Regions from separate parts of the Paraburkholderia sp. BR10936 genome, predicted to be linked through region 3. Evidence: riboswitches for the same ligand, from Rfam matches in the RefSeq annotation. Region 3 holds a riboswitch; each other region holds the start of a gene.
What was found. A riboswitch is a leader RNA that binds a small molecule or an ion and turns the genes downstream of it on or off. The one in region 3 is predicted to bind cobalamin.
Positions count from the first base shown of each region.

Region 1 (7,370 bases), on a different contig from region 3:
CGATCCGGCACGAACGGCGCGGGCGAGAAACACGGCACCATCACTTCGTCGAAGGTCTTGCGGCTCACAGTCTGGTCGTTCATGGCGATTCCTCTATTACTCAGTGCGTGTCGAATTCGGGGTCGGTGTGCGTTCGGGCCGCGCCCTTTCGCTTAGTTGGCTTTGCATGAGACGGGACCAAGCGCTCAAGCGCCAGGTCCCGTCGACACCTGTGCAGTGTAGGCAAGCTCGCGGCAAACGTCTTGCGCAGGCGCGACGCGTTTTTTCGTACGGAACCTGCAAGTCCGCGCGTTTGCTGCGCCGCGGCCAGTTTCACTGGACTTCCGGGGGCTCCACGAGCGCGCCCGCGCGCGGCTCGGCGGCGGCTCCGCCGTGCTGGCGCTCGATCCAGTTGCGGCGATCCTCGCGCGGCGTCACGCCGAAACGCTCGCGATACGCATTCGAAAAATGCGCAGCCGACGAAAACCCGCACGCGAGACTGATCTGCACCACCGACTTGCTGGTGCGCTGCAACTGCGAGCGCGCCTTGGCAAGACGCAGGCCCAGGTAGTACTTCGACGGCATCGCGCCGAGGTACTGGCGAAAGAGCCGTTCGAGCTGACGACGCGACACACCCACGAGATTCGCGATCTCGTCGGTCGTGAGCGGGTCCTCGATATTCGCCTCCATCAGCTTGAGCGCGTCGTTCAGGCGCGGGTGCCGCTCGCCGGGCGCGGTCACGAACGGAATGCGCTGGCGCTCGTCGCCGCTGCGCAGCGTGCTCGCGCCGAGCGCGTCGGCGATGCGCTCGGCGAGTTCCGGGCCGTGGTCGCGGCCGATCATCGCGAGCATGAAGTCGAGCGTGGCCTGGCCGCCCGAGCAGGTCGCGCGGTCGCGGTCGATTTCGTAGATGTGCTGCGTGACGATGGTGCGCTCGAACTGCTCGGCGAACTGCTGGAAGGTCTCCCAGTTCGCGGCCACGCGGTAGCCCTGCAACTGCCCCGCCATCGCGAGCCACCAGATGCCATGGTGAATGCCCGTGACGAGCGGCGTGCGCTGCCCCACGCGCGCGAGACTCGCGAGAAAGAGCCGGTAGTCGGCGAACTGCTGGTAGCGCTCGGTCACGACGATGAGCCAGTCGGCCGAAACGGCGTCGCCGAACGCGCAGTCGGCGGGCCACTGCGCGCCGCCCGCGAGCGGCACAGGGCGGCCGTTCCACGAGCACATCTGCCAGCGGTACAGCGCGCGGCCGTCGATCTCGTTCGCGAGATTGAGCGCGTCGACGATCGGGCCCACGCCCGACATCGAAACCGGCGGGAGCGCGACGATCGCCACCTGGGTCGTGCGGCCGGCGCGCGCGAGCGGCGCCTGGCCCCCGGGCGCGGCGGCCGGAACTGAAGCGGGAGGAAGAGCGGCGGAACGGACCATCGGCAAGACGCGGCGCGAGACTGAACGCGCCGCTTACTTGAGACTGCCGGAGAGGAACTGGCGCAGACGATCGCTCTTCGGCGCGCCGAGCACATCGGCGGGCGCGCCCTCCTCCTCCGTGCGCCCCTGGTGCAGGAACATCACATGATTCGAGACGTTGCGCGCAAAGCCCATTTCGTGGGTGACGACGATCATCGTGCGGCCCTCGTCGGCGAGCTTTTGCATCACCTTGAGCACTTCGCCCACGAGTTCGGGGTCGAGCGCCGAAGTCGGTTCGTCGAACAGCATCACGTCGGGATGCATCGCGAGCGCGCGCGCAATCGCCACGCGCTGCTGCTGGCCGCCCGAAAGATGCGACGGATATTGCTTCTCCACGCGGGGCGCGAGGCCCACTTTCTCCAGATACTGCCGCGCGCGGTCCTCGGCTTCCTTGCGCGGCACGCCCAGCACGTGGATAGGCGCTTCCATCACGTTCTCGAGCACGTTCATGTGCGACCAGAGGTTGAAGTGCTGGAACACCATCGCGAGCTTGGTGCGGATGCGCTGCAACTGCTTGTGATCGGCCACGTCGAGGTCGCCGTTGCGGCCCGCCTTCGTGCGCACGGCCTCGCCGTCCACGACGATCTCGCCCGCGTTCGGCTTCTCGAGGAAATTGATGCAGCGCAGGAAGGTGCTCTTGCCCGAGCCGCTCGCGCCGATGATGCTGATCACGTCGCCCTTCTTCGCGTCGAGCGAGACGCCCTTGAGCACCTCGTTGTCGCCGTAGCGCTTGTGGATGTCGCGCGCGACGAGCTTGCTATCTGAGGATTGCGTCTGAGCCAAGATGGTCTCCAGTTTCCGGTGAATCAGCGGGTGCGCACGGCGAGATGGCCGAGCCAGCGTTTTTCGGCGCGGCGGAACGCGGCCACCAGCACGAACGATACCGCACAGTAGATCAGCGCCGCGAGGCCGAACGACTCGAACGAGCGGTAGGTGGCCGAGTTGGCGTCGCGCGCGACCTTGAGGATGTCGGGCACCGTCGCGGTGAAGGCCACCGTGGTCGCGTGCAGCATCAGGATCACTTCGTTACTGTACAGCGGCAGTGCGCGGCGCAGCGCCGAAGGCAGGATCACGCGCCAGTACATCGTGAACGGGCTCATGCCGTAGGCGCGCGCCGCTTCCACTTCGCCGTGGGTGGTCGCGCGAATCGCACCCGCGAAGATCTCCGTCGTGTACGCACAGGTGTTGAGCGCGAACGCGGGCACGGCGCAGTTCAAGCCGCTGCGAAAGAACGCGTCGAGCAGCGGCTCCGAACGGATGAATGCGAGACTGTACACGCCCGTGTAGATGAGCAGCAACTGCACGTAGAGCGGCGTGCCGCGAAACACGTAGGTGTAGAAGCGCACCGGCAGCGAGAGCCAGCGGCGGCTCGAGACGCGCGCCACGGCGAGCGGCACCGCGCACACGAACCCGAAGGCGACGGAGATCACGAGCAGCCACAGCGTCATCGCGAGGCCCGAGACATGCTCGCCGTCCCAGTAGAGGAACGCGCGGCCGAATTGCTGGATGATTTCGTTCATGACGGCCTTGTCCTCAGAGTTGCGCGTGACGCACGCCCACCGAATAGCGGCGTTCGAGCCAGACGAGCGCGAAGTTCGAGAGCGTGGTGATCGCAAGGTAGATGAGCGCCGCGATCACGAGGAAGAAGAACAGGTTGAAGGTGCTGCGGCCCGCGTCCTGGGCGGCCTTCACGACATCGGCGAGACCGATGATCGAGACGAGCGCCGTTGCCTTCACGAGCACCTGCCAGTTGTTGCCGATGCCGGGCAGCGCGAAACGCATCATCTGCGGGAAGAGGATGCGGGCGAACACGCGCGCGCCGCTCATGCCGTAGGCGTGCCCCGCTTCGAGCTGGCCGCGCGGCACTGCGAGAAACGCGCCGCGGAACGTTTCGGTGAAGTACGCGCCGTAAATGAAGCCGAGCGTGACGACGCCGGCCACGAACGGATCGATATCGATCTGCGCCATGCCGAGCGCGTCGGTGGCCTCGTTCACGCCGATCTGGATGCTGTAGAAGAGCAGCAGCATCAGCACGAGGTCGGGCACCGAGCGGATCAGCGTCGTGTACGCGGTCGCCACGGCGGCGAGCGGCCGGTTGAACGAGAGCTTGGCCGCCGCGCCAGCCAGACCGAGCAGCACGGCCACGCCGAGCGAGAGGAGCGAAAGTTCGATGGTCTGGATCGTGCCGGCGAGCAGCACCGGGCCAAAGCCGTAAAGGATCACGCGCGTCTCCGGAACAAAGTTGTTTTGTCGTTTCGGGCGGCCTCGCGCGGCACGTGGGCGCCGCTGAAACCGATAACTGGCGCGGATCGTCTCAGTGCAAAATGGATTGCTCAAACTCGTGCGGCGCGGATATTGCAGTGCAGCATTGCCGCGCGACGCGTCGGCGCGTGCGGATCAGGCCCGCACAGCCGCGGGCGCGATGCTTTTGAAAGGCGAAAAAAAATGCCCCGGCACGCGAGGCGCGCGGGGCATTTACGCAAGTTTGGGGTCGCTTTTTCGATAGGCGCGCGATGTGCGCGCGCCGGCCCCGGCGGAGCTTATGCGGCGCGCGTTTGCGTGCCGCGTGCGCTGCCGGTACGGGCGTTCGCGCCGAGCAGCTTTTCGGCGAGCGCGCCGAACAGCAGGCCGATTGTGGTCCAGAGAATGAACTGCATGCCGATCGACACCGTGCGGAACTTCCACAGCAGCACGGCCGGGAACGCGGCGGGCACCTCGTTGATCGTCGGCAACGCGAGCTGGATCGCGCCGATCACGACGACGAACAGCACGAGCGCCACGATCGAAGCGTTCCAGAGGCCAAGGCGCGGCACGAAAGCGGCGCGCACCTTGAGCGAGAACACCGACACGGCGATCGAGATCGCGATCATCAGGAAAAAGAGCCCGGTGCGATAGCCGATCGTCTCCGGGTCGCCGACCGAGGGCGGATTCGCCGGATACTTGATGTTCGGCACCAGGTAGATCGCGACGAACGCCGCGAGCGCGAGCCAGGCCGAGAGCGCGCGCGGCGAAAGACGCCCCACGCGGCCATTGGCATACGCGAAGACGAGCGCAAAGAGTCCGCCGATCGACGCGCCATAGACCATCACGCCAGTGAAGAGACCGACGCTCGCCTGGGTCTTGCGGCTGACGATTTCGGGCTCAGGCGCTTCGCCCTTCGCGGCGTCGGCTTTCTCCTCGAAGGAGATCGCCTGATCGACCTGGGGCTCGCCTGCGATCTTCGCGAAGCCGAACGTGAGAAGTCCCGCGGCGATGCCTGCGAGCATGCCGCGCACCAGCAACTTGCCAACCATGGTCAGCTCCCGGTCAGTGGCAGGGGAAGCCGAGCAGATGGCGGCCGTCGTGAACGAACTCGTGGACGTACATGCCCGGGAAGATCGACGTGGCGCCCTGCTCGGCGCCCACGAAGTACAGGGCCAGCAGCAGCATCAGGCCGCCGAAGATCGCCCAGGGCAGGATGTCTCGCAGCGCAATGGGCGCCGGCGCGGCCGGGGCGTGCTGCAAGGGGAATGAGGTTTCGGACATGCTGACTTCTCCTGGGGTTACGCGCCCCGCTAGTCGTTGAAAGAGTGGTTCACGACGCGCAGGTCTGACTTCCGTTGCTTCGATGTTTTCGACGGCAACCAGTTACAGTGGCGCGACCGCGCCGGACTTGCACCGGCTTCCGCGTGTCGTGGAGCCCGTATTCTACGCGCTGCGGCGGCCGGCCGCGGCCCGGATGTCAGCCAAAGAGTAGTGAAGCATAAGGAAAAGCATGTCGACGACACTCTGGCTGGTGAGCCATGCGGCGAACGCTGCGCTGCGCTCGGGCACGTTCCCGCACGTGCCTGAAGTGCCTGTTGCGGGTGAAGACGCCGAAGCAGCGCTCGACGCGCGCGCACTCGAGGCGCTTGCCGCCTGGCGCGAGCGCTGGCACGCGGGGCTGGCCGGTAGTAATCGCAATGGCGAGGCGACGCGTGCGCTCACGAGTCCCGCCGCGATCGCCCGCGCGAGCGCACGCGCGGCAGGCTTCGCCGGGGCAACGCCAGCTGAAGCGCTCGCCGAAGCCGCCTTCGGTGCATGGCAAGGCCAGCGCCTGACGGATCTCGCGCGCGAAGCGCCCGAGGCCCTTGCGGCCTGGACGCGCGATCCGGGCTTTCGGCCGCCAGGCGGCGGCGAATCGTTCGACGATGTCCGCGCGCGCGTCAGCGCCTGGCTCGATGCGGTGCCCGACTCGGGGCACAACGTGGTCGCCTTCACGCACGCGAGCGTGATCCGGGCGGCGATTCTTCACGCGCTGGGCGCGCCGTCGGCGGGGTTTCGCTCGATCGAAATCGCGCCGCTTTCCGTGACGGCCCTACGCCGCACAGAGCACGGCTGGGTTTGGCTCGCGGCGATGAAGTGAGGACCGGAACGGCGCTACCGCCCTGCCCTCGCCGTCGCCGGCATTCTGGATCGGTAGCCAGAAGCGCTCTAGTCCAGCCCCAGCTGTGCCTTGATGGCCGGCATCATGTACTGCACGGCTGCGCGCCCTTCCTCGATGGCGGGCGCGGCGCGATGAAAGTCGAAAATCCCCATGCCGCCCAGGCGCGGCTGGATCAGCACGTCGGCGGGCTCGCCTGCCAGGCGGCTGCGCGTAATGCGCACCTGCATGATGTCGATGCTCTGGGCCACCGAGCTCAACACGGAAGGCGCACGCGTGCTAGGCGGCGGCGCCACGCGCACGTCCGGACCGCCAGCCGCGCCGGGGCCTGCAGGCTGCAGCCAGCGCGGAAAGCGCTTGCCATTGCGGCGCAGGAGCGGTTCGGGCCCCGCTTCGCTGTTTTCGGCACCATTGGCGCCGCCGCTGGCCGCCACGGCGGCCGATGCCGCCGTCGCCGCGTCGCTCGCCTCCACGGGCAGCTCGCGCGGCATCGTGTCGATCGCACCGCCCAAGTCGCGGCCGTTGAGAATGTCGTGATTGAGGTCGATCGCGATCACGGTGTCGGCGCGCATCGCACGCGCGGCGGATACCGGCACGGGGTTGCTCAGTCCGCCGTCCACGAGCCACACGCCGTCATGCCAGATCGGCGTGAAGATGCCGGGAATCGCGATCGAAGCGCGCACGGCGTCCACCACGCCGCCTTCGCGCAGCCAGACTTCGCGTCCCGTGTCGAGTTCGGTAGCAACCGCCGTGAACGGCAGCCTCAGGTCATCGATCGAGCGGCCGTTGAACTGGTGCGCAAACAGGTCGATCACTTTGCGCCCGCCGAGCAGCCCGCCCGAAAAACGCAAGTCGAGCAGGCGCACCACTGTCTGCCAGGTCAGCTTGCCTACCCAGTCTTCAAGCCAGTCGAGATCGCCGTTCGCATACACCGCGCCGACGAGCGCGCCAATCGACGTACCGCATACCACGTCGGGCTTGATGCCCGCTTCCTCGAGCGCGCGAATCGCGCCGATATGCGCCCAGCCGCGCGCAGCGCCACCGCCGAGCACGAGTCCGACACGCTTGGGCCGTCGCCGGTTCATCATGCGCGCCTCCTTGCGTGGCCCTGGGTCGACTGAGTCAACGCAGTCAGCGACCGCGGATCACGTCCGAGCGCGAGGTCGTCGTGACCCGCCCGTCCGGTCCGAAATGCACATTGAAATACGCTTCGGGCGTCACGCCCCCTTCCAGCCACTTCCAGCTCCACACCGTCTCCTTCTTCAAGCGGTAGCCGGCCACTTGCCCGGGTTTACCGAGCAATCGCCGGACCTCGTCCTCACTCATGCCGACGCGGATCTTCGCGAAGTTTTCCGCAGTAAGCGCCTGAGTAATGGCCACGAGCCGCCCGTTCGGACCGATGTCGACCATCCAGGTCTTGAGGCCCTGCGGGCCGCGCGGATATTCGAGGCGGCGCGAGCCGTCGTCGAACACGCGCTCGGTCTCGGGCTTGCCCATTTGCTCGCGCACCTGCTCGAGCGTG
Region 1 covers NZ_JBFRCM010000010.1:2,373-9,742, reverse strand. The annotation lists gene AB4Y36_RS20935 (aspartate aminotransferase family protein) at 1-83, opposite strand, end outside; gene AB4Y36_RS20930 (GlxA family transcriptional regulator) at 313-1,284, opposite strand; gene AB4Y36_RS20925 (ABC transporter ATP-binding protein) at 1,441-2,229, opposite strand; gene AB4Y36_RS20920 (ABC transporter permease) at 2,253-2,966, opposite strand; gene AB4Y36_RS20915 (ABC transporter permease) at 2,980-3,669, opposite strand; gene AB4Y36_RS20910 (CbtA family protein) at 3,987-4,739, opposite strand; gene AB4Y36_RS20905 (CbtB domain-containing protein) at 4,753-4,971, opposite strand; cobalamin riboswitch at 5,011-5,156, opposite strand; gene AB4Y36_RS20900 (histidine phosphatase family protein) at 5,201-5,830, shown strand; gene AB4Y36_RS20895 (patatin-like phospholipase family protein) at 5,899-6,936, opposite strand; gene AB4Y36_RS20890 (hypothetical protein) at 6,980-7,370, opposite strand, start outside.
Region 1: linked by a shared signal. The riboswitch ahead of AB4Y36_RS20905 (CbtB domain-containing protein) and the one ahead of cobG (precorrin-3B synthase) in region 3 are both predicted to bind cobalamin.

Region 2 (7,370 bases), on a different contig from region 3:
ACGCCGCTGCTGCTCGGCACAACGGTCGGCAGTTTCGTGAACAATCGCGTGGTCACGCGCATCCGGCGCGCCAATGCGATCCTTTACGTCGGCTTCGCGTTGGCGGCATTCGCGAGCCTCGCGGTGGTGGTGCTGCGAGGCAACGAGCCGCATCTCGTGTGGATGGCGTGCATGGGCGCGAGCGGCCTGGGGCTGGGCCTCGTGGGCACGAGCCTCACGGTCTGCTCGCAGCAGATCGTCTCGCGCGACCATCTCGGCGCCGCCACGGCGATGCTGCAATCGCTGCGCACATTCGGCGGCATGCTGGGCACGGCGATGACGGGCGCGTTGCTCGGCCACGTCTACACCATGGGCGTGAATCGCTCACTCGACTCGTATCAGGCGACGCAATGGTTCAGGTCGTTTGCGAGTCCCGAATTGCTCGTAGACCGCGCCGACCAGGCCGCGCTGATCAGCCGCCTCGTGAGCGCCGGGCATGCCGGCGACGCGATGATGAATTCCGCGCGCAGCGCGCTCGTGGATTCGATCCACATGGGCCTCATCGTCGCTGCCGTAGCCGCACTGGCCGGCCTGTGTCTCGCGTGGTTCGTGCCGCCCGTGCGGGTCGGTTATCTCGAGGCGCAGCCGTAAATGGACGCCGCGAAATACTTCTACGCACTTCATTTCCATTCCCGTTTAACATCTGCGTAATAAATTGGTAATTAGGGAGTAATCGAGGGTAAGCATAATTCGCCGCCGTCAGTAGAAATAACCACACAGCATCAATCACGACGACGGAGCCCTCAGCATGCCCGCATCACGCCACCGAATTGCACTGCCGGTCTACCTGGCAGTGCTTACCAGCGTTGCCGCGCTGACCGCCTGTGGAGGCGGCAATAGCGATCCCGCCACCACCGCCGCGATTCCCGCGCCGCCAGCCGACCCCGGCTTCGTGGACAACGCACCGATTCCCGACGTACCGGCTTTTGTCGACAACATCGCGACCAACCAGCGCGGCGACGCGCGTTACGCCACGCTCGCGACGAATGCGGGCGTGCGCGTGGTGACGCGCTTTCTCGATCTCTGGCAGCCGCTCACGCAGCTGGTGGACGCGGGCGTCTCCGCGCCCGCCAACGGCACATTCCCCGCGGTCGTGCAGTCGACGTGGACGGGCGTCCCCACCGACGGCACGCCCAACGGCACGATCCTCAACAGCACCGTGCTGAACGCGAACATCCAGTACGTCGTGACTGCGACGACCCAGCGCAGCCAGGCGCAGGCCGACGCGGCCTACTACGACGATCGCCGCGGCAAGGGCTACAGCGTGACCGACGGCATGGGGCCGCTCACCGCCGCCTGGCGCTCGGCTGCGCAGCAGACGACGAGCATCACGTCGATTCCCGCGGACGCGACCACCACGCTCTACAGCGACTCGGGCAACAACACGGGCGTGGGCAGCACGAGCAACGCAACCTTCGGCAAGGTGGTCGACCTGCTCAACACGATGGGCAACAATGCTTCCACCGAGCCCGCCAAGCGCTTCTACAAATACGCGCGGCCGTTCCGCTGGAGCACGAGCGTCGTGGTCGACCCCACGCTCGTGCCGGCCATCAGCACGACGCCGTCCACAGACGGCGGCTTCATCAGCGGCCACGAAGCCGAAGCCATGCGCGACGCGATGACCATGGCATACCTCGTGCCCGAGCGTTACCAGGAAATGGCGAGCCGCGGCCTCGAGCTCGGCGAAAACCGCATTCTCGCGGGCATGCATTCGCCGCTCGACGTGATCGGCGGCCGCATGTTCGCGCTGGCCGCCACTGCCGCGAATCTCTACGATCCCGCGAACGCCACGCTCAAGAGCGCGGCCTATGCGCAGGCGCACAGCGCGCTCGAACAGGCCACCGGCACGAGCGCCACGACCTTCCCCGCCTTCGCGCATTCGTCCACGACCGCGACCGACCGCTTTGCCGACTATGCGACCAACAAGTCGGAGTTCGCGCGCCGCATGACGTTCGGTTTCAGCCAGATCGAATCCACCGAAGCGCCGCCCGTCGTGCCCAAGGGCGCCGAGGTACTGCTCGAAACGCGCTTCCCGTACCTGAGCGCCGACCAGCGCCGCATCGTGCTGAAGACGACCGAAGTCGTCTCGGGCTATCCGGTCATGGACGACGCCGAGGGCTGGGGCCGTCTGAACATGTTTAGTGCTGCAGATGGTTACGGTGCGTTCAACGGCAACGTGATCGTGGCGATGGACGCAACCCAGGGCGGCTTCAACGCCGCCGACACCTGGCGCAACGACATCGCCGGCACGGGCAAGCTCACGCTGCAGGGCAGCGGCACGCTCACGCTTGCGGGCAATAACAGCTACACGGGCGGCTCACAAGTGAGCGGCGGCATGCTCGCTGCAGCGTCGACCACGGCCTTCGGCAACGGCGACGTGTACGTCGGGTCCGGCGGCGGCGTGACCGTGGCGACGAGCGCACCGTTGACGGTGGCGGGCAAGTACACGCAGCTCGACGGCACGACGCTCGAACTCGACATCGACGGCAACGGCGGCGGACGCCTGCGTGTGGGCGGCCAGCTCACGGTGGCGGGCGGCACGCTGCATGTGAAGTTCGTGAACGGCTATACGCCGAAAGCGGGCGACACGATCGACGTGATCGACGGCAACGGCGCATCGGTGAAATTCGCGACCGTCACGGTCGATGGCTTCAAGGCCACGCCGGTTTATTCTTCGACCGGCGTTTCGGTGAAGCTCTCGGCTTCGTGACGTAGCCACGCAGTATAAAGGCCCCGAATCGCAACGGTTCGGGGCCTTTTTTACGCATCAGAAGCGATGCCGGATGCCCGCGGCCACGAGCACCTGGTTGCGGCCGCCCGACGGGTCGCAGGTGTTGATCATCGCAAGCGCACCGGACGACGCGCGCTGATAGATCGCCTCGGTATAAACGTCCGTGCGTTTGGACAGTTGATAGCCGGCCTGCAGCGCGCCTTGATGCCAATGCGCGGAGGTCGCGCCCGTATAGGCATACATGCCCGCGAGCGAGAACGCTGGCGTCACCTGCCATAGCGCATTCACTTCGTAATTGCTGAATGCGATCGAAGGCAAGGGCGCGCCGCCGTCGGCCTCGCTGACACCGGTATGAATGGAACGCGACCAGGCCGCGCCAAGCGTGACGTCTCCCAGCGCGTAGCTCATGCCCGCGCCGATGGTGTCTTCGCGCTGCACCGCGACCTCGGTCGGCACGAGGCCCGCACCCGGCAGCACCGATGTATCGTACGCACCCACCGAAGAGGCGCCGCGTCCGTTGATGTGCATCCACGCCACGCCTGCGCTGAACGGGCCGCCTTCGTAATGGACGCCGAAGCCGTAAGCGCGATTTTGCGCGAAGCGCCCCGCCTCGTTCGAAAACGCGTACATCGCGCCGGCGCTGAAACCACCGTACGTTGCGCTCGCGTACTTCACGGCGTTCGAGGCGAGCCACGAATTGTTGGCGTTGTCGTTGTCGAACGGATGCGCGAATGCCGTGCCGCCCGCGCCGCCCGTTAGCGTGAACGGGGCGAAGTAGTCGTGCATCGTGTCGTACTGGCGGCCTAGCGTGATCGTGCCGAGTCGTTCGGATTGCAGACCAACGTAGATCGGATGGTCGTTGAAGGCTTCGCCAGAGGTGGCCGAGAAGCCGCGCTCGAGGCGAAAGATCGCGGCGTTGCCGCCGCCGAGGTCCTCAGTGCCCTGCAGGCCCCAGAAGCTGCCGTCGACAAGACCCGAGCCTGCACGATATTGGGTGCGGCCGCCAACGTCGCTGACATAGTCGACGCTCGCGTCCATCTCACCGTACAACGTGACCTGCTGCGCCGAGGCGCCAGCGCCGGTGAATGCCAATGCCGTCCCACCCAGGACGGCGAGAATGTTCTTGTTCATGAGTCGTCTTGTTTGTGTAGGTGGGATTGCGTGGACGAGCGCCGTCCGCCCCCGCTCGATGCGGCGAGGACGTAGCGAGGTCTGACTTCTGGCTCGATTGACAGCCGGTCACAGTGGCGCGACCGCGCCGGATTCTCACCGGCTTCCCTGCTGCGTTTCGCTTGTGCAGCGCCTACGCGCGAAAAACAGCCGCAAGGATAGCGTAAGTTGCGGGAGCAGCCAAACCGGGTGTTTTTGCCACACGACGCTCGTCAAAGGTTGACGCACCGAATGCGCGGCCCTTACCCTTGCGCCCTGATGGTTCCCGGCGACGGGATCAAAAGGGAACGCAGTGCAAGACTGCGGCTGCCCCCGCAACTGTAAGCGGCGAGTCCATGCCAGAGAAGGCCACTGGGAAACCGGGAAGGCCGGCTGCGGATGTCGACCCGCGAGCCAGGAGACCTGCCATCAACCGAGTCCAGCAGCCGCAGCGGGCGGGGATCCCCAATGCGCAAGCACCGCCCGCGTGGCGATCGCCCGTTGCACGGACAGCCCGTATTTCAGGAGCTGTTTCCAGCCACCGCATCATGAAGTTTCGCCAATTCGTATTGACTTCCGCCGCGCTCGCCTGGGCGTGGCAAACCGCGCATGCCGCCGACGCCGCCAATGCATCGTCCGCCCAGGCGCCGCAGCAAGCCGGCGGCGACACCACGCTGCCCAATATCCTCGTCGTGGGCGACGCGCAGCATCTGCCACAATCGTTCGACCAGCGCTATGCAACCACCCAGGTGCTTACGCGCCAGGACCTCGAGCGCGTGTCCCCCGTCGACCCCAGCATCGCGCAGGCGCTCGCCACGCTGCCGGGTGTCACCGTCTCGCAGACCGGCGGCCCGGGGTCGTACACGGGGGTGAGCATTCGCGGCTCGTCGGCCGACCAGGTGGCCGTGTTCATCGACGGCATACGCATAGGCTCCGTCACCACGGGCACGGCCGAATGGGCCGATCTTGCGACTGCCTCGTTCGACCGGGTCGAGGTGATCTCGGGCCCCGCGGCCGCCTCGTTCGGCGCGGATGCCATGGGCGGCGTCGTGCAGCTCTTCACGCGCCATGCGTCGAACCAGCCGAACCAGACCACCGTCTCGTTCGGCGGCGGCTCGAACAAGACCTTCGACACGCAGGTGCGCACCTCGGGCACAATCCCATCGACAGGGCCGCTTTCCGCACTGAGCGGCCTCACCTACTCGCTGGGCCTGCACGACTACAACACGGCGGGCATCGACGCGACGCAGCCCGGGGCCTACGGCCACGAAGACGGCCGCAATCCATACCACGCGCAGAACCTCGACGCGCGCCTTGGCTACGCGCACGACAACTGGTCGATCTCGACCTTCGCGCTCTACCACCGCTCCGAGCTCTCCTACGACAACGCGGGAGGCAACGACCGGCAGCGCGACACGCAGCTCACGACCGGTCTCGCGTTCCACCTCGACATCACGCCGACCACGCAGTTCGACCAGTCGGTGGGCTACGCGACGGACCGTCAGTTCCTCTATTCGAACGACCCGACGATCCCCTCCGACGAGATCGACTCGACGCGCTTTTCCACCTCCACCTCGATCACGCATCAGGAAAGAGGCCATACGCTCTTCGGCATGCCGCTCGACGGCGAGACCAAGCTCGCCTACGACTACACCCGCGAGCTGGCGTTCCTGCCCGTGGACGTGCCGGGCGGGCTGCCCGCGCGCAACGATTCGGCCGTGTCGATGCATCAGTCGTCCACGCTCGGACCCGTCACGCTGTTTCTGGCGGGGCGGCACGAAATCGTGCAGGGGCAATCGGTGAATACGGGCAACGTCGCGCTCTCGTGGGCCATCACGCCGGTCTACACGGCGCGCGTTTCGTACGGCAATGCGTTCCGCCTGCCGACGTTCAACGACCTCTACTATCCGGGCTACTCGAATCCCAACCTGCTGCCCGAGCGCAGCGACTCGGTCGAAGCCGCGCTCGATGCCACCACGTCGATCGGCACGTTCACGGCGGCCGTGTACGACACGCGCGTGCACGATCTCATCACGTACAACTCGCAGACCTTCCTGCCCGTGAACGTGGGCCGCGCGCACATTCAGGGTCTCGACCTCTCGTACAAGGGCACGCTCGGCCAGTACACGCCGGTGAGCCTTACGGTGGGGATTCTGAATCCGCAGGACGTGACCGACCAGACCTGGCTCAATCGCCGCCCGCGCCAGACGGTGAGCCTGAGCGTGGATCACACATGGGACGAGTTCCAGCTCCACGCGCTCAGTACCGGCGTTTCGCTGCTGTATAACGGCTCGACGTTCGACGACCAGCTCAACACGATCTACCTGCCTTCATGGACTACGGTGAGCCTGCGCGCGTCGTACAAGGTCAATGCGCATCTCGCGCTATCGGCCACGCTGGCGAACGTGTTCAACCGGCAGTACGTGACCGCCTACGGGTACAACACGCTGGGGCGCACGGCGTTTGGCAAGGTGACCTATACGTTCTGAGCGTTCTGAGCGTTGCGCTCGAGCGGGTGCTCATAAGTTTCTTGCGCACCCGCTCGCCTAGCCCTCGCGCTTCGGACGCCGCACCGCGCGAATCTTCCCACTGTTCCCGCCGCCGCAGAAAAACTGCTCGCCGCCATCGGACTCCAGCCCCGAAACGGCGGTGCCGGGCGGCATGTCGAGCTGTTCCAGCACTTCGCCCGTGCCCGGATCGATACGCCGCAAATCGCTCTCGTCGCCTTCCCAGGTGCCGTGCCACAGTTCACCGTCCACCCACGTCACGCCCGTGACGAAGCGGCTCGATTCGAGCGTGCGCAGGATCGCGCCCGTCTGCGGATCGACCTGATGGATCTTGCGCTCTCGATACACCCCGACCCAGAGCGTGCCGTCCGCCCACGCGAGCCCCGAGTCGCCGCCGCCTCCGGGCGCGGGAATCGTCGCGAGCACGCGGCCCGTTTCAGGGTCGATCTTGTGAATGCGATCCTCGGCGATCTGAAACAGATGCCGCCCGTCGAAAGCCGTGCCCGCGTGCGCCGCGATGTCGATCGAGCGCTGCGTCTCGCCGCTCTGCGGATCGAGCGACGCGATGCGCTCGCCGACGGCGAACCACACCTGTTTGCCGTCGTACGTGACCCCGCCCACCTTCTCGATGCCGGGAAAAGGGCCGTACTCACGGACGATTTCGGCAGTCGTTCGTTTCATGGTTTCCTCGTTGAATGAAGGGACAGGCGTTCATCCTAATCGCCTGGCAGCGGGGCGGGGAGTAACAAGGTCGTCGCGAATCCGGGGACGGGCGGCGTGGTCCAGCGGCGCGCGCGGCCGTAGCCGAACGACTGCACCTTGTCCGCCGCCGCGAGCGAATCGAGCGCGCGCTGCACGGTGCGCTGGCTCGCGCCGAGCGCGAGCGCCAGCGCCGAACTCGACCACGATTGCCCATCGGCGAGAAAAGCCAGCACGGCGGCGTG
Region 2 covers NZ_JBFRCM010000005.1:127,460-134,829, forward strand. The annotation lists gene AB4Y36_RS12830 (MFS transporter) at 1-630, shown strand, start outside; gene AB4Y36_RS12835 (phosphatase PAP2 family protein) at 788-2,749, shown strand; gene AB4Y36_RS12840 (porin) at 2,807-3,901, opposite strand; cobalamin riboswitch at 3,958-4,092, opposite strand; cobalamin riboswitch at 4,183-4,365, shown strand; gene AB4Y36_RS12845 (TonB-dependent receptor) at 4,468-6,408, shown strand; gene AB4Y36_RS12850 (glutamine cyclotransferase) at 6,466-7,107, opposite strand; gene AB4Y36_RS12855 (helix-turn-helix domain-containing protein) at 7,143-7,370, opposite strand, start outside.
Region 2: linked by a shared signal. The riboswitch ahead of AB4Y36_RS12840 (porin) and the one ahead of cobG (precorrin-3B synthase) in region 3 are both predicted to bind cobalamin.

Region 3 (7,370 bases):
GATGGGCAGGCCGCGCGTATAGCATTCGCGCAAATGCGCGCCAAGCTCGCTGAACGCGACATCGCCTGCCACGCGGCCCTCCAGCGCATGGACCTGCGCGCCTGGGTAAAGCGTCTGCACGCGCCGCGCCGTGGCGAGCGCGCCGGGCCCGAGAATGACGATGGCGGGCGGCGTCACGACTGCCATTTCACCCCCGGCACGACGAGCAGCGAGAAGTACGGCGAAGCCATCGGATCGACGTCGTCGAGCGGGACGATGCGCTGGTTCGCCATGGTTGCGCGCTCGACATACAGCGCGCGATGCGCGAGGTCCAGTTCGCCCAGCACGCGGCGCACCTTGTCGAAATTGCGGCCCAGCTTCATGATCACGGCGGCATCCGCGTCGGCCAGGCGCCGGCGCAATTCGTCCTCGGGCAGCACGCCCGAGAGTACGGCGAGGCTCTGGTTGCGGTAGACGAGCGGCACGCCCAGCACCGCCGCGCCGCCCAGCATCGAGCACACGCCCGGCACGACTTCGGCCTCGTAGTGTGCGGCGAGCCGGTCGTGCAGATACATGTACGAGCCGTAGAAGAACGGATCGCCTTCGCAGATCACGGCCACGTCGCGTCCGGCGTCGAGATGGCGCGAAAGCGTTTGCGCCGCGCCGTCGTAGAAGTCGGCGATGATCGCTTCGTACGAGAGCGGCGGTTCGAGCGCTTCGGTCGTCACGGGGTACACGAGCGGCAGGCGTTCCTGCTCCGCTTCGAGATGGGCCTCGACGATGCCGAACGCATTGCCTTTCTTGCCCTTCGCGACGAAATACGCGACCACGGGCGCGGCCTTGAGCAGGCGCAGCGCCTTGAGCGTGAGCAGTTCGGGGTCGCCGGGGCCGACGCCAATGCCGTGCAGACGTCCTTTGCGGATCATTTATTCGGTCTCCGAAGCGAGTGCGTTGATGGCGGCGGCGGCCATCGCGCTGCCGCCGCGACGGCCGTGCACGACGACGAAGGGTACGCCGTGGCTTTCGGCTGCAAGCTGCGCCTTGGACTCGGCCGCGCCGACGAAGCCGACGGGAAAGCCGAGGATGAGCGCGGGGCGCGGAGCACCGGCGGCAATCATGTCGAGCAGATAAAAGAGTGCGGTGGGCGCATTGCCGATCGCTACGACGCTGCCTGCGAGATGCGGCCGCCACAGTTCGAGCGCGACTGCCGAGCGCGTGTTGCCGATCTCGCGCGCGAGATCCGGTACGGCGGGATCGTCGAGCGTGCAGATCACGGCGTTGTTCGCCGGCAAGCGCGCGCGCGTCACGCCATAAGCGACCATTTTCGCGTCGCAGAGAATCGGCGCGCCGCCCGCGAGCGCGTTGCGGCCCGCTGTGCCCGCGCCTGCGGAAAATGCGAGGTCGGCGGCCACATCCACCATGCCGGATGCGTGAATCACGCGCACGGCAAGTTTTTCGAGGTCGGCGGGAATGCGCGAGAGGTCGGCTTCGGCGCGGATCGTCGCGAACGACTCGCGATAGATCGCCTGGCCGTCGCGAATGTAATCAGACATCTTGGTTACTCCGGGGCCGCTGCGCGAGTGCAAGCGCAGCGGCTTCGATCGTCAGGTTGCGCGCGATGAGTTGGCCAAAGCGCTGGACGAAGCCGCTTTGCGTGTCGTCGCGCTGGTACAGGTCGTAGTGGTCCGGGGTGCTGGCGAGCAACGTGAACGGCGCGCAATGCGCGGCCGCGCAGGAGCGCTCGCAGCCGCTCAGGTGGGCTTCGGCGTCGGGCGGCAGCATTGCGGCGAGGCGCTGTGCGTCTGCCTTCGTGTCCGCGCGGCTTTTTGCACATCCCGTCGAGCCCGTGCACGCGACGAGGCGCGCGAGCGGGTCGGCGCGGGAGGCGATGAGACCGAGCGCGTCCAGGCGTTCGAGCGCGACGGGCATGGCGTGCGCGGGCACATTCGGCAGCAGGACGCCTTGCCAGGGCGTCACGCGCAATGTCGCGTCGCCCGAGTCTTCCGCGAGCGCGGCAAGTGCGCGCAGCGTTGGCGCGTCGATACGGCCGAGAGCGGGCTGCGCGCCCACGTAGCCGCTGCCGTCGGCGTGCAGCGCGTGTGCGCCGAGGCGCAAGCCGGCGGGGCTCGCCGCGCGGCGCCAAGCGGGCAGCGTGGCGTCGTCACGCGTCAACGTGAAGTCGCCATGCTGTTGCGCGCGCTGTAGCAGCGAGTCGAGCGAATGAGTGGCGAGGACGTCGCGCATGCGTGTGGCGTCCGCGCCCGCGAGATCGAGGAACGCATGCAACAGCGCGCGCATCGATGCGCAAACGTCTTCGGCCGCGAGCGTGCCGACTGGCTGCGCCGTGGGGCGACCTGCGAGGCCCACCGCGAAGCGCACCGTTGCGCCATAAGGCAGCGCGGCGAGCCAGATGTCGTGCGGATGCTCGAGCATCGCCACACGTTCACCGCCGTCGAGTTGCAACGCGAACTTGGGCGAGAGTGCGGCGAAGCGTGGCTCGCGCTGCATCATGTCGATGAGCGCGGCGGCGAGTTCCGTCGTGTCCCACAACGCGTCAGGGTCGAGGCCCGTGAGCGGGCTCAGCATCACGTTGCGCAATTCGTCGGCGGCGCATGCACGCTCGACCGGGCTCGCGGCGTCGATGCCGGCAGGTCCGAGGCCTGCGTCGATCAGCGCGGCGCTCAATGCCGCTTCTTCGCCGGCGCGCACGCCGCGAATCTGCACGTTCGCGCGATTGGTCAGTTCGAGTACGCCGTTCGCGTGCGTCGACGCTGCGTCGGCGAGGGCCCGCGCACGCGCGGCGCTCAGCGCGCCGCCAGGCAGGCGGATGCGGCACAGGCCGCCGTCGCGCGCCGCGACCACGCGCAGGAGCCCCGGGCACGCCGAGGGGCGGAGCACGGCCAATGCGGCAGCGGGCGAGACAGGCTTCGTTTCGTGTTTCAAGGCATTACCGGGTAAGCATCACGCTGGAGCGGCGCGTTGCCCGCACGGCAGGCGGGAAACGGCAGCGGTATCGGTACACCCCGTCCGATATGGGTTCGCGCGAACAGTCGGCCGGCAGGTCTCCTGGCTCGCAGGTCGTGAACCGCATCGGCCTTCCCGGTAAAACCAGTGGCTCGGGTGGATGCGGTCTCGCTGCTCACAGTCGCGGGGCGGCCACAGCTTGCTGTGTTCCCTGATTGCGATCCGGAGTTAGCGCTTCAGCGCTTACTCCGGTCCCATGCAAAACTGCCTTAAAGGCGCCGGCGGACACGGTATTATGCCCGTTTTCACGCGTGCTCCGCCCCACAATAGGGCTGCGGGCCCGTGGCGGTGTAGAGAAACAGGCAACGGCGGGAGAGCGAATGCAGGGCAAGCAGGTATGGCTGACGGTGGTGGGCATCGGCGACGATGGATACGCGGGGCTCGGGCGCGACGCGCGGCGCGCGCTGTTCGACGCGGCCATCGTGACGGGTGGCGAACGCCATCTGGCGATGTTGCCCTCGCGCGTGCGTGCACGGCGCGAAGCGTGGCCGCAGCCGTTTAGCGTCGAGGCGCTGCTTGCGTACCGCGAGTCGAATCAGTCCGTATGCGTGCTCGCGAGCGGCGACCCCATGCTGTTCGGCGTGGGCGCGACACTCGCGCGCCGCGTGGTGTCCGGTGAAATGCGCGTGCTGCCCGCGCCTTCATCGCTCTCGCTCGCGGCGGCGCGCAAGGGGTGGGCGCTGCAAGATACGGCGATGGTCTCGCTCGTCGGTCGTCCGCTCGATGCGCTGCGCCGCCATCTCTACGCGCGCTCGCGCGTGCTCGCGTTGAGCGCGGATGGGCGCACGCCCGCGGCGCTTGCCGCGTTGCTCGCCGAAGCGGGCTTCGGCGCCACGCGTCTTGCCGTGTTCGAGCATCTGGGCGGCCCGCTCGAACGCCGCATAGAAGGCCGCGCCGATGCGTGGCACGTTGAAGAAGCCGCGGCGCTCAATCTGGTCGCGTTCGAATGCGAAAGCGATAGTGCGCAGACGCCCGCGCGCGGCTGGACGCTCACGCCAGGGCTTCCCGACGACGCCTACCGACACGACGGTCAGATTACGAAGCGCGACGTGCGCGCGCTCACGCTCGCGCGCCTCGCGCCGACGCCCGGCGCGTTGCTGTGGGACGTGGGCGCGGGCAGCGGCTCGATCGGCATCGAATGGATGCGTTCGCACGCCGCTTGCCGCGCGATCGCGATCGAGGCGAACGCCGAGCGTCAACGCTTCATCGAGCACAATCGCGCGGCGTTGGGCGTGCCGGGTTTGCAACTCGTTGCGGGCCGCGCGCCCGACGCGCTCGCAGGGCTCGCCGCGCCAGACGCGGTCTTTATCGGCGGCGGCGTGACCGTACCCGGCGTGCTGGACGCGTGCTGGGCGGCGCTCGCGAGCGGCGGCCGACTCGTCGCGAACGCGGTGACGTTGCAGAGCGAAGCGGCACTCGTGGCATGGCGCGCGCAGCACGGCGGCACGCTCACGCGCGTCGGCATCGGCGAGGCGCAGCCGCTGGGCGGCTTCGACACCTGGCGTCCGGCCTTGCCCGTCACGCTTTACGAGGCCGTCAAGCCATGACGGCGCGCATCCTGCTGCTCGGCGGCACCGGCGATGCGCTGGCGATCGCGCGCACGCTCGGCCCGCAGCACGTGTACTCGCTCGCGGGCCTTGGCCGCGTGCCCGCCGATCTCGCCTGCGCGGTGCGGGTGGGCGGCTTTGGCGGAGCCGAAGGGCTCGCGCGCTTTCTCGCGGACGAAAACATCACACTGGTTTTCGACGCCACGCATCCCTATGCCGCGCAGATCAGCGCCAACGCGGCGCGTGCGTGCGAAGCGGCGCACGTGCCGTACTGGGCGCTGCGGCGTGCGCCGTGGCAGCCGCAGCCCGGCGACGACTGGCGCATGGTGAGCGGCTGGGCCGGCGTGGTCGAAGCGGTCATGCCGTTCGCGCGCCCGCTCTTCACGCTCGGGCGCGAGCCGCTTGCGCATCTGAACGAGGTGCCGGAGCATCAGCACTGGACGGTCCGTTGCCTCGAAGCGCATCCTGGCCACGCCCGTGCGCGCATCATCGACGCGCGCGGGCCGTTCACGGCCGTTGGCGAGCGCACGCTCTTTACCGAAGCGCGCATCGACGTCGTGGTCAGCAAGAACAGCGGCGGCGCGGCGACCGAAGCGAAACTCGCCGTCGCGCGCGAAAAGGGCTTGCCCGTGGTGATGATGCAGCGCCCGCCGCTGCCCGACGCGCAATGTGAGTTCACATCAGCGCAAGAAGCAATCGACGCGCTCGCGAACCCTATTCAGCGGAGTTTCCACGCATGACCGTTTTCTTCATCGGCGCGGGGCCGGGCGATCCTGAACTGATCACCGTGAAAGGCCAGCGCCTCGTGCGCAATTGCCCCGTCATTCTCTACGCGGGCTCGCTCGTGCCGCCCGCCGTGCTGGAGGGCCACCGCGCGCACAAGGTGGTGGACACGGCGCCGCTCACGCTCGACGAGATCGTCGCGTTGCTCGAAAACGCGCATGCCCAGGGCTTCGACGTGGCGCGCGTGCATTCGGGCGACCCGTCGCTCTATGGCGCGATCGGCGAGCAGATCCGGCGGTTGCGTATGCTCGGTATTCCTTATGAAGTCGTGCCCGGCGTGACCGCGACCGCTGCGTGCGCGGCGGCGCTCGGCAGCGAACTCACGCTGCCCGGCATTTCGCAGACGCTCATTCTCACGCGCTACGCCACCAAAACGTCGATGCCCGAAGGCGAGCAGTTAGGCGACCTCGCGCGTCACCGAGCGACGCTCGCGATTCACCTGGGCGTGCGCCATATCGCGCGCATCGTCGAGGAATTGCTGCCGCACTACGGCGAAGATTGCCCGGTCGCGGTGATCTATCGCGCGAGCTGGCCCGACGAGGAACGCGTAACGGGCACGCTCGCGGATATCGCGCAGAAGGTGCTCGCTACGGATATCGAGCGTACCGCGCTCATTCTCGTAGGGCGCGTGCTCGCGGCGGAGGGGTTTGCGGAATCGAAGCTGTATGGGGCGCAAAAGCGCCACGACTAGGAAAGCGCGCGCAAGTGCGCGCGCAGCTTGTCCACCTCGCCCTCGGCGAACTCCTTTTCGATCTCCTCATGCGTTTGCTGCCATAGCGGAAACGCAGCATTGAGCAGCCGATGCCCCTCGTCCGTGAGGCTCAGCAGACGGCTGCGCTTGTCTTCCGGGTCCTGCTCGATGACCACGAGACCGCGCCGCTCCAGCGGCTTGAGTGCGGCCGTGAGGGTGGTGCGGTCCATGGCGAGCAGCGACGCCACGTCTTTCATACCGGGCGGATGCGGCCGGTTCAGCGACATCAGCAGCGAAAACTGCCCGTTCGTGAGATCGAGCGGACGCAGCACGTCGTCGAAAATGCGCGCGAGATTGCGTGCCGCCCGCTGCATATGCAGACACAGGCAGCAATCGCGCACCAATAGCGTGGTTTCGAAGGGAAGTTTCTTTGCGCGTGCCATGTTGCAATTATGTTGATATCAACCTATGCTGTCAAGGCCGGATGGGCGACATACCGTTGCTCCCGTTTTCAGACCAGCAACCAGACCAGCAGTTGGAGGACACATGAGCGATCAGAAACTGTTTCTCGCTGTTTTTCTCGGTACCAAAGACAACGCGCGCATGAAGGGATGGGCGGCGCTTTCCGAAGCCGATCGGCACGCGAAGGAAAAGGAGGGCATTGCGGCCTGGCACGCGTGGGTCGAAAAGCACAAGGCATCGATCGTCGATATGGGCGGCCCGCTCGGCAAGACGAAATCGATTGGCGAGCATGGCATCGCGGACACATCTAACGCGCTAACCGGCTATACCGTTTTCCGTGCTGCATCGCACGAAGAGGCTGCGAAGCTGTTCGAAGGCCACCCGCACTTTTCGATTTTTCCGGGCGAGGCCGTCGAGGTGATGCCCGTTCTGCCGATTCCCGGTGTGTGAACGGAGGCGCGTCATGAAACTCTATGGTTTTGCCGGCACGCGTTCGCAGCGCGCGCTATGGGGCCTCAAGGAAGTCGACGCCGATTTCGAATTCATCTCGGTCAATCTGCTCGCAGGCGAGCACAAGCGGCCTGAATACCTGCGCATCAATCCCGCAGGCAAGGTGCCCGTGCTGATCGACGGCGACCGCGTAATTCCCGAATCGGCTGCCATCGTGCTGTATCTCGCGGATAAATATCCAGAGAAGGCGCTGTTGCCCGCGGATCTCGACGAGCGCGCGCAGGCGTATCGCTGGACCCTGTTCGCGGTCACCGAACTGGAGCAGCCGCTCTGGAGAATCACGCGGCATTCGTTCCTGTATCCACCGGAAAAGCGCAGTCCCGCCGATATCGAACTCGCGCGGGAGGACTTCAGCAGCATGGCCGCGGTGCTCG
Region 3 covers NZ_JBFRCM010000023.1:50,148-57,517, forward strand. The annotation lists gene cobJ (precorrin-3B C(17)-methyltransferase) at 1-186, opposite strand, end outside; gene AB4Y36_RS34610 (precorrin-2 C(20)-methyltransferase) at 174-905, opposite strand; gene AB4Y36_RS34615 (precorrin-8X methylmutase) at 906-1,532, opposite strand; gene cobG (precorrin-3B synthase) at 1,525-2,922, opposite strand; cobalamin riboswitch at 3,018-3,205, opposite strand; gene cbiE (precorrin-6y C5,15-methyltransferase (decarboxylating) subunit CbiE) at 3,324-4,550, shown strand; gene AB4Y36_RS34630 (cobalt-precorrin-6A reductase) at 4,547-5,290, shown strand; gene cobM (precorrin-4 C(11)-methyltransferase) at 5,287-6,024, shown strand; gene AB4Y36_RS34640 (MarR family winged helix-turn-helix transcriptional regulator) at 6,021-6,467, opposite strand; gene AB4Y36_RS34645 (hypothetical protein) at 6,571-6,936, shown strand; gene AB4Y36_RS34650 (glutathione S-transferase family protein) at 6,950-7,370, shown strand, end outside.